One region of the Plantibacter sp. Mn2098 genome, then DNA from elsewhere that is predicted to be linked to it. Evidence: riboswitches for the same ligand, from Rfam matches in the RefSeq annotation. Region 1 holds a riboswitch; the other holds the start of a gene.
The links. A riboswitch is a leader RNA that binds a small molecule or an ion and turns the genes downstream of it on or off. The one in region 1 is predicted to bind glycine.

Region 1 (6,983 bases):
ATGGCTCGCAGCTCGGCCAGCGCGGCGCGCTCGCCGATCGCGTCCGGGATGCTCGACGAGGCGAGCTGGTCGGCCTTGATGGCGTCCGGCACGGCGGCGTCGAGCAGCGCGTCGACGGAGTCGTAACCGATGGCCGAGAGCATCGTCGCCTGCGCGTCGGCATCGGTCCCGATGTGGCGCGTGGAGAAGCGTTCCGCCATTACTCGCCCACCACTGCTGCGTACTCGTCCCAGCTGAGGAGGGTCGTCGGCAGCTCCGCGAAGCGCACCGAGATGAGCCATCCGGTGCCGAACGGGTCTGCGTTCACGATCGACGGGTCGTCGATCACGGCGTCATTGACCTCGACGACCGTGCCGTCGATGGGCGCGAACAGCTCGCCGACCGACTTCGTGGACTCGATCTCGCCGACGATGGAACCGCCGGTGATCTCACCGCCCACAGCCGGCAGGTCGACGTAGACGACGTCGCCGAGCTTCTCGGCTGCGTAGTCGGTGATGCCGATGACGGCGAGGTCGCCCTCGACGCGGATCCACTCGTGCTCGGCGGTGTACTTGAGTTCGGTCTTGTCGGCCATGTCGGGTTACTTCTCTCTCGTGTAGAAGGGCAGCGTGGTGACGGTCGCGGGGATCTTCGTACCGCGGACGTCGATGGTGAGGACCGTTCCAGTGGCGGACTGGTCGGGGTGGACGTAGGCCATCGCGATGGGGTGGCCGAGGGTGGGTGAGAGCGCACCGCTCGTGACCTCGCCGACCTCGACGTCGCCGTCGAACACGGCGTAGCCTGCCCGGCCCGCACGACGCCCTTCGGAGACGAGGGCGACGAGCACGGGCGCATCCGCGGGAGGTCCGGCTTCGACGGCTGCACGGCCGACGAATGCGCCGGGCTTGCTCAATGCGACGACGCGGCCGAGCCCTGCTTGCACGGGGAACGTACCCGTGCCGAGTTCGTGGCCGTAGAGCGGCATGCCTGCTTCGAGGCGCAGCGTGTCACGGCTCGCGAGCCCGGCGGGGACGAGGCCGTGGGATGCGCCCACCGCTTCGATCGCGCGCCAGAGCCGTTCGGCGGCGTCGGCCTGCACATACAGTTCGAAGCCGTCCTCGCCCGTGTACCCGGTGCGGGCGACGAGCAGCGGGAGGCCCTCGAAGAGCGCATCGGTGCAGCGGTAGTAGCCGAGCTCTGCGAGCGGCGTGCCGAGATCCGTGATCGCTGCGACCGATTCGAGGATGGCGCGCGATGCGGGTCCCTGGACGGCGATGAGCGCAGTCGCGTCGCTCTGGTCCTCGACGGTCACGTCGAATCCGGCAGCACGCTCGCTGAGCGCTCGGAACGCGGCCTCCCGGTTGCCGGCGTTCGCGATGACGAGGAATCGCTCGTCGGCGAGTCGGTACACCACGATGTCATCGACGATGCCGCCCTGCTCGTTGAGGATGAGCGAGTATTTGGCCTGCCACAGCGCGATGGCGGACAGCTTGCCGGCGAGCGCCGTGTCGAGGAATGCAGCGGCGTCCGGCCCGGCGACGAGGATCTCGGCCATGTGCGAGAGGTCGAAGATGCCGGCGGCCGTGCGGACGGCGTGGTGCTCTGCGAGGTCGCTGGAGTAGCGGACGGGCATCTGCCAGCCGGCGAAGTCCGTGAAGCTCGCGCCTGCGGCTTCATGGACGGGGTGCAAAGGACTGGTTCGTTCGAGATCGGTCACGAGTTCTCCGGGGTCGCGTGGTGCGCTTCGGGTACGACAAGCGCGCCCGTTGGGAACTCCCCCTCTGTCATTGGCCTGAGAGTTTCGCGAGCGACGGATCGACGTCCGTGCTGCTTTCACCGTCGGCGAGCGCCACAGGATGGTGACGCTGCTTTCCAGAGTGGCCAGTTCGATGCGGTACAGGACCTGAGAGATTGGCGGGGAGGCTTGCTCCTTCGGTGCCGGGTGAACCGGCTCTCCCGCATCGTGTTTGCGGCCCGATATTCGTTTGCGCGCCCAGCATATCGTGGTTCGCCGCGCTTGCGGGAGTCGGTGTTCTGGTCAGGTGTACACTAAGGCTCGGAACAGTAAGAGTCAGACATACTCTTAGTTGATCGCGATGTCGTTGGATCGACATCGCCCGAGCCACCGGGAGCACACGATGGGTGAGAGCGCAGCAGATCAGGGCCTCGCGGACGCGGCGAGCGTCAAGCTGGCCGTGTCCACCGTCATCTTCACGCTCCGCACCGATGACGGCTTCGGTGCGACGGATCCGACCCCGGCCATCTGGATCCCGCTCGTCCGCCGCATCCGCGAACCGTACGACGGGCTGTGGGCGTTGCCAGGCGGCCCGCTCGGCGCGGAGGAGTCCCTCGCGGACGCGGCACGGCGCACACTCGAAGTGACGACATCGCTGCGCCCCCGCTACCTCGAACAGCTCTACGCGTTCGGCGACATCGACCGCTCGCCGGACGAACGTGTCGTCTCGATCGTCTACTGGGCGCTCGTCGGCTCAGAGGAGGCCAAGCGCACGCTCGTCGGGCAGAACGTCCGCTGGTTCCGCACCGATGCGCTCCCGCGGCTCGCCTTCGACCACGAACTCATCGTGGAGTACGCGCTGTGGCGGCTCCGCAGCAAACTCGAGTACAGCCACATCGCCCACGCCTTCCTCGGTGAGACGTTCACGCTCACAGAACTGCGCGAGGTCCACGAGGCCGTCCTCCAGAAGCAACTCGACCCGGCCAACTTCCGCCGGCAGATCGAGTCGTCCGGGCAGGTCGTCGCAACCGACGAGCTCCGCACCGGCGGCCGGCACCGTCCGGCGAGGCTCTACCGCTTCAACCGCTCCTCCGAGTACGCCGACCACGGCCCGCTCGCCGGTGCAGACCCCACCGAAACCGCACCACCAGCACGCATGCAGGAGCTCTCATGACCCTCACCGCTTCCGTCGACGCCATGATCCAGGAGATCGCGAACGGCCAGACCGCAGGTTCCACCTGTGCGCCGGAGCTCGCCTCCGGCCCGTGGGTCTTCGACCTCACTCCCCCGAGCTACGGTCCGGGCGCGTCGATGGGCGATGTCATCCCAACGGGTTCCCCCCGTCAGGGCCAGCTGCCCGCCTCCTACCGCGATGCTGATCAGGCGGACCTGCACCGGCGGATCGTGGCTGCGAAGGAGACGCTCGGCGATCGCGTTGTGATCCTCGGGCACTTCTACCAGCGCGACGAGGTCGTGCAGCACGCTGACTACGTGGGCGATTCGTTCCAGCTCGCGAACGCGGCGAAGGCCCGAACCGAGGCGGAGGCGATCGTCTTCTGCGGTGTCCACTTCATGGCGGAGACGGCCGACCTCCTCTCCGGTCCGGAGCAGGCGGTCATCCTGCCGAACCTGGCCGCCGGGTGCTCGATGGCGGACATGGCGAACATCGACCAGGTCGAGGAGGCCTGGGAGCAGCTCGAAGCCCTCTACGGAACCGAGCCCGATGCGGATGGCCGCGTGCCCGTCATCCCCGTCACCTACATGAACTCGTCCGCGGCGCTCAAGGGCTTCTGCGGTCGCCACGGCGGCATCGTCTGCACCTCGTCCAACGCCGAGACAGTGCTCAAGTGGGCCTTCGAGCGCGGTCAGCGCGTCCTCTTCTTCCCCGACCAGCACCTCGGCCGCAACACGGCCAAGAAGCTCGGTGTGCCACTCGAGCACATGCCCATGTGGAACCCGAACAAGGCGCTCGGCGGCAACGACGCGCAGGGGTTGCAGGAAGCGGAGGTCATCCTGTGGCACGGCTTCTGCTCCGTGCACAAGCGGTTCACGGTCGACCAGATCGATCGCGCGCGCGCAGCCCACCCCGGCGTCCGCGTCATCGTGCACCCCGAGTGCCCGATGCCCGTCGTCGACGCCGCGGACGAGGCCGGTTCGACTGACTACATCCAGAAGGCGATCGAGGCGGCCCCGGCGGGCACGACCTTCGCGATCGGCACGGAGATCAACATGGTGCAGCGCCTCGCCGCGCAGTACCCGCAGCACACGATCTTCTGCCTCGACGACGTCATCTGCCCGTGCTCCACGATGTACCGCATCCACCCGGGCTACCTCGCCTGGGTGCTCGAAGGGCTCGTCGCAGGCGAGGTCATCAACCGGATCACCGTCTCAGACGACGTCGCCGTCCCCGCACGGCTCGCCCTCGAACGGATGCTGGCCGCGAAGCCGCCCGTCGCGGCTCAGGCAACCACCGTCGCGCCGGCTCAGACGGTCGAGGTCTGACCGTGACCAGGGTCGTGGTGGTGGGCAGCGGCATCGCCGGGCTCGTCACCGCCATCCACGCGAGCGATGAGCACGAGGTCGTCCTCGTCACGAAGGACGTGCTGGGGCAGAGCAACACGCGTTACGCGCAGGGTGGCATCGCCGGCGTGATGTTCGACGACGACTCCGTCGAGTCGCACGTGCAGGACACACTCACGGCCGGCGCTGGGCTGTGCGACGAGGAGGCCGTGCGGGTGCTCTGCTCCGAGGGGCCGGATCGCATCCGCGAGCTGATCGCGTACGGAGTCGGATTCGACCGTGCGGGCTCGGCGCCAGATGCGGCGTTCGCGAAGGGCCTCGAAGCTGCCCACTCCTACCCGCGGGTGCTGCACTCGGGAGGCGATGCGACGGGCGCGGCGATCGAGGCGGCTCTCGTCCACCGCGTGCGGGAGACGAGTGTAGCCATCCACGAGCACACCTTCCTCGTCGACCTGCTCGTCGAGGCCGGCGCCGTGCGGGGAGTGCTGCTGCGGGCAGACGGCGAGGAGTTCGTCGTCCGGGCCGACGCGGTCGTACTCGCGACGGGCGGCGCGGGACAGCTCTACCCGCACACCACGAACCCGCTCGTCGCAACGGGTGACGGTGCAGCGGCAGCGCTCCGAGCCGGAGCTGCGCTCGAAGACGTCGAGTTCGTCCAGTTCCACCCGACGGCACTCACCTCCGCGGGCAGCTTCCTCGTGTCGGAGGCCGTGCGCGGCGAAGGGGCCGTCCTCCGCGACGCATCAGGCGAGCGTTTTATGCAACGCGTCCACCCGGACGCTGAGCTCGCGCCGCGCGATGTCGTCGCGCGTGGGATCGCGGCCGCGATGGCTGCTCAGGGCGGGCTGCCGGTGGTCCTCGATGCGACGATGCTCGGCGCGGAACGGCTCGCGACGCGCTTCCCCGGCATCGATGCGGCGGTGCGGGCGTCCGGCATCGACTGGTCGCTCGAACCGGTGCCCGTCGCCCCCGCCGCCCACTACTGGATGGGCGGGGTGCGGACCGATCTGCACGCACGGACGAGCCTTCCCTGGCTGTACGCGGTCGGCGAGGTCGCGCGGACCGGGGTGCACGGCGCCAACCGGCTGGCCTCGAACTCGTTACTCGAAGGCGCGGTGTTCGGTGCGCGGGCGGCTGCGGCGATCGGCGTGGACCTGCAGGTGGGCCCTTCGACAAGCTCAGGGACCGGGAAGGGCCCGGTCATTGAGCTCCAAGACCCGGTCATTGAGCTTGTCGAAATGCACCGCTCGGGCCCTTCGACAAGCTCAGGGACCGGGAATGGCCCGGTCATTGAGCTTGTCGAAATGCACCCTTCGACAAGCTCAGGGACCGGGACGGACGGCCCTTCGACAGGCCCAGGGACCGGCGGAGGCTCAGGGACCAGGGCGGACGGCTTCAGCCGGGCAGCACTCCACGAACTGCTGTGGCGCGACGCCGGCCTCATCCGCACGGGCGACGGCCTCGCCGCCGCAGCCGGAATCCTCGACGGGTGGGCCGCCGAACAGACCGCCCCGCCGACGACCGACGAGGAATCCGAAGACCAGAACCTGCTCCTGCTCGCCAGGGCGATCGTCGCCGCAGCCCTCCAGCGCACCGAGTCGCGCGGCGCCCACGCCCGCAGCGACTTCCCGCTGACCGACCCGATCCAGGCTGTCTCGACGACCGTCGTCACCACCGGGGCCGCCGCCCGCACCATCGCAACCCCCTCGCTGGTCGGCGCCGCCGTCCACGTCCCGTCCGGAGAGATGCTCGCCTCATGCTGACCGATCGAATCATCACCACCGCCGTCACCGCGGCCCTCGTCGAGGACGCGCCGTGGGGCGACCTCACCTCCGAGGCGCTCATCCCCGCCGATGCGACCGCGACCGCGACGCTCAGCGCCCGCGAACCCGGCGTCTTCAGCGGCGGCGCGGTGTTCGCCGCGGCGTTCCGTCTGACGGATCCGAGCATCGAGGTCACGGTGATCGCCAACGACGGCGAGCGGTTCGAAGCCGGCGACACCCTCGCAACCGTCTCAGGCCCCGCCCGCTCCGTGCTCACGGCGGAGCGCATCGGCTTGAACTTCGTCCAGCGGATGAGCGGCATCGCGACCCTCACGAGCCTGTTCGTCGCCGAGACGGAGGGCACGAAGGCGCGCATCGTCGACACCCGCAAGACGACTCCTGGGCTCCGCGCGTTCGAGCGTCACGCCGTGCGCTCCGGCGGCGGTCACAACCACCGGTTCTCGCTCTCGGACGCGGTCATGGCGAAGGACAATCATCTCGCCGTCCTCACCGCTCGCGGCCTCACCGTGACCGAGGCGCTGCTGCAGGCCAAGGAACAGCTGTCCCACACGACGCACATCGAGGTCGAGGTGGACCGCATCGATCAGATCGAGGCCGTGCTCGCCGCGGGGATCGACACGATCATGCTCGACAACTTCACCCTCGATCAGCTGCGGGAGGGCGTCGCGCTCGTCGCGGGGCGTGCGATCGTCGAAGCCAGCGGCAACGTCTCCCTCGACACGGTCCGCGACATCGCCGCCACCGGGGTCGACGTCATCTCCTCCGGTGCGCTGACGCACAGCGTCCGCTCGCTCGACCTCGGGCTCGACGTCACGGTCGTCTGACGTGCTCTACCTGGACAATGCGGCGACGACGCCAGTACGCCGCGAGGTGCTGGAGGCGATGTGGCCGTTCCTCACGGCCACCTTCGGCAATCCGTCGAGCCATCACACGGTCGGTGAGGCTGCGGCCGGAGCGCTTGCGGA
Region 2 (6,983 bases), on a different contig from region 1:
AGCTGCAGGGCGAACAGGGCGTTCGCGGTCTTCGCCTGCCCGTACGCCGCCCACTTGTCGTAGCCGGTGGTGAAGTCGATGTCGTCCCAACGGATGGCGGAGCGATGGTGCGCCGACGAGGAGGTCGCGATGACACGAGACGACCCGCCCTTGACGACGGCCGGCCACAGCAGGTTGACGAGGGCGAAGTGTCCGAGGTGGTTCGTGGCGAACTGCAGCTCCCAACCAGGACCGACGCGAGTTTCCGGGGCGGCCATCACACCGGCGTTGTCGATGATGATGTCGATGCTGCGGCCAGAGGCCAGGAACCGCTCGGCGAACGCGCGCACGCTCGCCAGGTCGGAGAGGTCCATCTCGTCCACCTCGACGTGTTCTGCGGATCCGTCGATGTCCGCGAGCTCTTCGCGGGCGGCTTCGACGCGGCGTGCGGGGACGACGACGTCTGCGCCGGCGCCGACGAGCGCACGGACGGTCTCCTTGCCGAGGCCGGAGTATCCGCCGGTCACGATGGCGAGCTTGCCGGTCAGATCGATGCCCTCGAGGACCTCTGCGGCCGTGGTCGAAGCGTCGAATCCGGAGCCGATGCGGTGTTGTGTACGTGTCATGTCGGCCAGACTACGACTTCGAGCGCACTCGCAGTCAACGGGTTTGCGGGCGACGGAAGGCCGCAGGGTTCGGCAGTCCCTAGGCTGTGGGGATGCAGCGGATCGTCACATGGTGGGACCGACGGCAGATCCCGCTGTATCTCGCGGCGATCGTCCTCGGTGGGGTCGTCGGCCTCGTCGCGCCGTCGTCCGCGCCCGGGCTCGCGGCATCGATCAATCCCGCGCTCATCCTGCTCCTGTTCGCCACGTTCCTCGGCGTGCCGCTCACGATGATCGGCCGTGCGTTCCGGGACGGGCGCTTCTTCGTCACGGTGCTGCTGGTGAACTTCGGGATCGTGCCGATCGTGGTGTTCGGACTGTCGCGCTTCGTGACCGACGACCGTGGCTTGCTCATCGGTGTCCTGCTGGTCCTGCTGACGCCGTGCGTGGACTACGTCATCGTGTTCACTGGCCTCGCCGGCGGTGCGCGGGACCGGCTGCTCGCGGCGGCGCCCGTGCTGATGCTGCTGCAGATCGTGCTGCTGCCGGGCTATCTCTGGCTGTTCGCCGGTGCCGACGCCGTCGCGCTCGTGGAGGTCGAGCCGTTTGTGGAGGCGTTCCTGCTGCTCATCGTGGTGCCGCTCGTCGCGGCTGCGATCGTGCAGGCGGTGGCCGGGCGATCCGCGATCGGTGCAGGCATCATGCGGGTGATGGAGGGCGCGATGGTGCCGATCATGATGCTGACGCTCGCGGTCGTCGTCGGGTCGCAGATCGCCGCGGTGGGTGAACAGGCGGTTGCCCTGTTGCGGGTGGTGCCGCTGTTCGTGGCGTTCCTCGTGGTGATGGTGGTCGTCGGTGCGCTCGTGTGGCGCCCGGCCCGACTCGACGCGCCGGCCGGGCGGGCACTCGTGTTCAGCGGTGCGACGCGGAACTCGCTGGTGGTGCTGCCGCTCGCGCTCTCGCTGCCGACGTCGCTCGCGATCGCTCCGCTCGCGGTGGTGACGCAGACGCTTGTGGAACTCGTCGGCATGGTGGTGCTCGTGCGGGTGGTGCCGAGGATCGTGGGCCCTTCGAGACCCGGTCGCTGAGCGTGACCCGGTCACTGAGCTTGTCGAAGTGACGACTGCGCGGGGTCGGGCCCTTCGACAAGCTCAGGGACCGGGGGTGACGACTGCGCTGGTTCGGGCCCTTCGACAGGCTCAGGGACCAAGTCCGGTCGCTGAGCGAGACCCGGTCACTGAGCTTGTCGAAGTGTCGACAGGCCCAGCGACCGGGCCGGACCGGGCCTGAGCGCTAGTGCTTGTGGTGCCCGTGATGCGGGATCTGGCTCTCGTCTGGACCGGGGTTCGTGATCGTCGCGGTCTCCTCGGCCTCCGCGTCGTCGATCGCTTCGTCGTGCGGGCCGGGGTTGTTGATGCTCGGGTTGGCGAGCGCCGCCTCGTCGACGGCTTCGTCGTGCGGGCCGGGGTTGTTGATGCTCGCGTTCGTGAGCACCGCCTCGTCGACGGCTTCGTCGTGCGGACCAGGGTTGTTGATGTCTGCGTTCTCGAGGTTCTGATCGCTCATGTCGACTCCTTCGTCGCCCGCGCATCAACGTCGGCTCCAGCAGCCGCCGATCGTACGGGTCTGGCACCAGGCTAGAGCGTCGCCAGCGGGACTTCCAGGCATTCTCCGACTCTGCACGATCGTGTATCGTGCACAGCACAACATCACACGCCTTCGAGCAGCTGCGGGAGAGTTCCGTCCTGCATCATCGGGCGGGCGCCGTAGGAGCAAATCCTCCCCGGGAATCTCTCAGGCCCCTGTACCGCAGCAGCTCGGCGACTCTGGAAAGCAGTGACGATCTCGTCGCTCACCGACGGTGCAAGCGTTCTCCCGCCAGGGGATCGCGGAAACTCTCAGGTCCGATACAGAGCGGGGAGGGACTCGACCATCGGTCGCGCACCAGCGCGCCACAGCATCGGAGTTCCCATGACCAACGCACCAGCATCCCGGGTGGCGGCAGCATGACCATCAGCGTGTTCGACCTGTTCTCGGTGGGCATCGGTCCGTCGAGTTCGCACACGGTGGGGCCGATGCGCGCCGCATCCGTGTTCGTCGACGACGTCCGTGACGCTGGTGTCCTCGATGCGGTGGCCGCGCTCGACGTCGACCTGTACGGTTCGCTCGCCGCGACGGGACGTGGACACGGCACGATGACGGCTGTGCTGCTGGGGCTGGAGGGGTACCGTCCGGAGGAGATCCTGCCGGAGGAGGTCGAGGAGCGTCTCGGGGCGCTCGCCGCGACGGGGACGCTGCGGTTCGGCCGCGGTGTCTCGCTGCGCTTCGCGGTCGACGACATCGCGCTGCACCCGTTGACGGTCCTCGAACGCCACACGAACGGCATGCGGTTCGCCGTGCGGGACGCTGTGGGCGAGGTGCTCCACGAGGCGGTGTTTTACTCGGTCGGCGGCGGGTTCGTGGTGCGGGAGGACGGGACGCCCGTTGCGAGGACTGGCCCGGTCGTGCCGGACGCCGCTGTGCCACTGCCGTTCCGCACGGCGGCGGAGCTGCTCGGCCACTGCCGGGCGGAGGGTGTGCCGTTCAGCGGGGTGATGCTCCGGAACGAGCTCGTCACGCGCTCGGAGGACGAGGTGCGCAGCGGGCTCCTGCACATCCGCGACGTGATGGAGGCGTGCAAGAACTCGAGTCTGGAACGCACCGGGCCGCTGCCAGGCGGTCTCGACGTGCGGCGACGCGCGCCGGCGTGGCACACCCGCCTGCGTGCTGAGGACCCGGATCGGGATCCGAAGTTCTGGCAGGAATGGGTGAACCTCGTGGCGCTCGCCGTCAACGAGGAGAACGCGTCGGGAGGCCGGGTCGTGACGGCGCCGACGAACGGTGCGGCCGGCATCATCCCGGCGGTCATGTTCTACGCCACCCACTACGGCCCCGGCATGGATGCGGCGACGCCGGAGCAGCGGGACGAGGTCGTCGTCCGGTTCCTGCTCGCCGCCGGTGCGGTCGGCGTCCTGTACAAGGAGCAGGCATCGATCTCCGGTGCGGAGGTGGGATGCCAGGGCGAGGTCGGCTCGGCATCGTCTATGGCGGCCGCCGGACTCGCCGAAGTCCTCGGCGGGACGCCTGAGCAGGTCGAGAACGCGGCCGAGATCGCGATGGAGCACAACCTCGGGCTGACGTGCGATCCGATCGGCGGGCTCGTGCAGATCCCCTGCATCGAGCGGAACGCGATCGCCGCAGCGAAGGCGATCAACGCCGCGAAGATGGCGCTCTGGGGCGACGGCACCCATCGGGTGTCCCTCGACGAGGTCATCGTCACGATGCGCGAGACGGGCCGCGACATGTCGTCGAAGTACAAGGAGACCGCGTTGGGCGGGCTCGCGGTCAACGTCGTGGAGTGCTGACTCTGCCCTCACGGCCGGGCGATGATCGCCTCCGCAGCTGCGATTGCGGCGTCGTGCGCCGAGACGGGTGAGTCCTGCAGAGCGTTCGTCGTGACGTCGATGCCCTGACCGTTCAGGCTGAAGAGCACCTGGCACTGCTGGTCGTTGACCCCGCACCACAGGATCGCGGTGTCCGAGGACGGCAGACCGGTGAGCTGCACGGCGGCCTGCGTGCTGCCGGTCGGGATGTTCGACAGGATCTTGGGCGCGATCCACGCGCCGCCGGGCACGGCCGTGATGGTGAGGGGTGCGATCACGGCGCTCGTTCCGACCGGGCCGTACACGCAGCCGAGGGCGCCGATGTCCTGTACAGCGACCGTCTGGACCGACGGCAGTTTCTGCGGTTCCTGCGCGACGTACCCGTCACCGGCATCGCCGTTGTCGCCGCCGAGCGCCGTCGCCGCGGCGTCGGTCGGGAGGAGCGCGTCACAACTGGAGGCGACCGGCTTCGCCGACGTCGGCGGGGTCCACGCAGGTGCGGGCTCGCCGGCGGACGCGAGTCGATCGAAGAGTGAGGTGAACGCGGGTGTCGCGTGTGCGAAGGTCTCGTCCGGCGACCCGAGCGACGTCGTTGTGAGCTGTGCGCCCGGGTTGTAGATCAGGATCTGCACCCAATTCGAACCGACGAGCGCGTTTGCGCGGCAGCCGATGTCGCCGCAGGATGCGAACGCCTTGGTCGTCCCGAAGTCCCGTGTGTCGGTCGCTTCCGCATCGTCCTGCCACCCGGGGTTCCAGGTGGACGCTGCGTCCGGGAGCACCTGGACGACCATCCGCGGCGCAGGGTAGGTTTCGGTCGTGATGGTCGGGCTGAAGTTGTCCGGTTCGACCGTCCACTGGCAGACGAGGCCGCCAGCGGCGGTGACGGCGATGTCGTCGAGGCTCGCGTGGTCTGCTGTCGAGGGCCAGGTGACGAGCGTCGCCGGTGCCCGCAGTGCCTCGGCGGCGTCCGTCGTGGAGACGAGGTCGTCGCAACCGAGCGGCAGTCGGAAGGTCGGGGCGGCGAGTTCCGAACTGGTGGATTCGGTCGTCGGAGCGCTGGAGGTCGGGCTGCTCTCGGGGGTGGTCGGCGCCGTGCACGCGCTCAGCAGGACCGCGAGGACGAGCGCCCCGCCGATGCCGATGCCGCCTCGGACAGCGAGCATTCCCCTCGATCGTGCAGCCGACATCGCAACCCCTTCGCCGTGGGTGCGTGTCGCACCAGGCACAAGCTGGCAGGACGCCCGACTCCCGCGCGAGCGTCCCGAGCGCGGGACAGCGGATTCCCAGCGGGTGCGGGAGTCGCGGTCGTTTCCGCCGACCGGGACCTGTTTCCGACATCTGTCGGCATCTTGTGGTGTCGGGTGCTCGAAGGCAACCCGACCCGTACGATTGGTCCGTGCCGAGAGGCTCACGCGCACGGTTGCGGGACGCATCCCGCGGCCGAGCGCCATTCCAACGAGTGAGGAACATCCCATGGGCAGACTGATCTACGGCAGCTCCGCGCGAGAGCTGGAACTGGACGACCGCACGCTCGCCCATGTCAAGTCGATCACGGTGATGAAGCTGCGCCGCAACGAGTCCTTCACGGTGTCGTGGCAGCGCGGGGAGGACTCCGGCGGCGGTCGCGTGTCGATCTGGGTGCACCCGTCGATCTCGCTGCAGTTCGAGTTCGACGACGAGAACCGGCCCGAGCTGAATCGCGCGTGGCTCGAAGCCATGATGCAGGAGGCCAACAAGACCGGCGACCTCCGCATCGGCCCGGAGGTCGACGACGCCGCGAACGGACAGGCTGCCGCGCACACGGGTTCGATCAAGACCGTCAAGCCTCGCTGACCGTCCCCGCTTCTGCGGCTCGGTCGCTTCTGCGGCCCGCCCGCTACGGCGTCGGCGAACCGCCGTTCACGTTGAGCGTCTCTCCCGAGACATAGCTCGATTCAGCCGAGGCCAGGAACACGTAGGCAGGGGCGAGCTCGGCCGGCTGACCGGCCCGTCCGAACGGCGTCGCCTGACCGAACGCCACGATCTTCTCCTGCGGCTGCCCGTCCGACACCTGCAACGGCGTCCAGATCGGTCCGGGAGCCACGGCGTTCACCCGGATGCCACGCTCGGCGAGCTGCTGCGCGAGTGACTTCGTGAAAGCGTTGATCGCCGCCTTCGTCGAGGCGTAGTCCACGAGGATCGGTGACGGATTGTAGGCCTGGATCGATGTTGTGTTGATGATCGTCGACCCGGGGCCGAGGTGCGGCAGCGCCGCTTTTGTGATCCAGAACATCGCGAAGACGTTTGTGCGGTACGTCTGCTCGAACTGCTCGTCGGACAGGTCCTCCAGCCGTTCGGAGTACACCTGCTTGCCGGCGTTGTTGACGAGCAGGTCGAGTCCGTCCAGCCCGTGCACCGCCTCGTGGACGAGTCGCCGGCAGAACTCCGGATCACTGATGTCGCCCGGTATCCCGATCGCCTTCCCGCCCGCAGCTTCGATGAGCGCGATGATCCGCTCGGCGTCCTCCTGCTCGGCCGGGAGGTAGGAGAGCGCGACGTCCGCCCCCTCCCGCCCGAACGCGAGCGCCGTGGCCGCCCCGATGCCGGAGTCCGCTCCCGTGACGAGCGCCTTCCGTCCGAGCAGTCTGCCCGTGCCGCGGTAGCTGTGCTCGCCGAGGTCGGCCCGTGGCTCCAGGTCCGCGTCGAGTCCCGGCTCCGGCTGGTGCTGCTCAGGCGGTGCGATCCGCTGGTAGCGCTTGGTCGGGTCGTCGAAGCTGTACTGGTCGATCACCATGTGATGGGCTGCTCCTCAGGGTCGTCGCGGCACCGGTGCGGGCCGCGTCAACCGAGGCTACGAGCGCGAGCGGCGGATGGGCGAGGGGTTGACAGCACACGTCAGTCGTTGCCGTAGAGCCGCGTGAGCGCGCGGTCGAGGGTGGGGAACACCCCGAGGTGCGCGTCGAGTCCGTCATGCACGTGGAAGCCGTCTGCGTCCTGG

Region 2: linked by a shared signal. The riboswitch ahead of ACL9RL_RS03280 (L-serine ammonia-lyase) and the one ahead of gcvT (glycine cleavage system aminomethyltransferase GcvT) in region 1 are both predicted to bind glycine.

What each region holds. Positions count from the first base shown of each region.
Region 1 covers NZ_JBMOUH010000003.1:210,355-217,337, reverse strand. Annotated here, with positions in the region: gene gcvP (aminomethyl-transferring glycine dehydrogenase) at 1-200, opposite strand, end outside; gene gcvH (glycine cleavage system protein GcvH) at 200-574, opposite strand; gene gcvT (glycine cleavage system aminomethyltransferase GcvT) at 581-1,696, opposite strand; glycine riboswitch at 1,754-1,860, opposite strand; glycine riboswitch at 1,862-1,948, opposite strand; gene ACL9RL_RS06525 (NUDIX hydrolase) at 2,118-2,888, shown strand; gene nadA (quinolinate synthase NadA) at 2,885-4,216, shown strand; gene nadB (L-aspartate oxidase) at 4,219-5,997, shown strand; gene nadC (carboxylating nicotinate-nucleotide diphosphorylase) at 5,991-6,842, shown strand; gene ACL9RL_RS06505 (cysteine desulfurase family protein) at 6,844-6,983, shown strand, end outside.
Region 2 covers NZ_JBMOUH010000002.1:95,817-102,799, reverse strand. Annotated here, with positions in the region: gene ACL9RL_RS03295 (SDR family NAD(P)-dependent oxidoreductase) at 1-605, opposite strand, end outside; gene ACL9RL_RS03290 (arsenic resistance protein) at 698-1,672, shown strand; gene ACL9RL_RS03285 (hypothetical protein) at 1,878-2,150, opposite strand; glycine riboswitch at 2,305-2,404, shown strand; glycine riboswitch at 2,405-2,507, shown strand; gene ACL9RL_RS03280 (L-serine ammonia-lyase) at 2,591-3,988, shown strand; gene ACL9RL_RS03275 (hypothetical protein) at 3,997-5,169, opposite strand; gene ACL9RL_RS03270 (hypothetical protein) at 5,480-5,839, shown strand; gene ACL9RL_RS03265 (SDR family oxidoreductase) at 5,883-6,776, opposite strand; gene ACL9RL_RS03260 (hypothetical protein) at 6,881-6,983, opposite strand, start outside.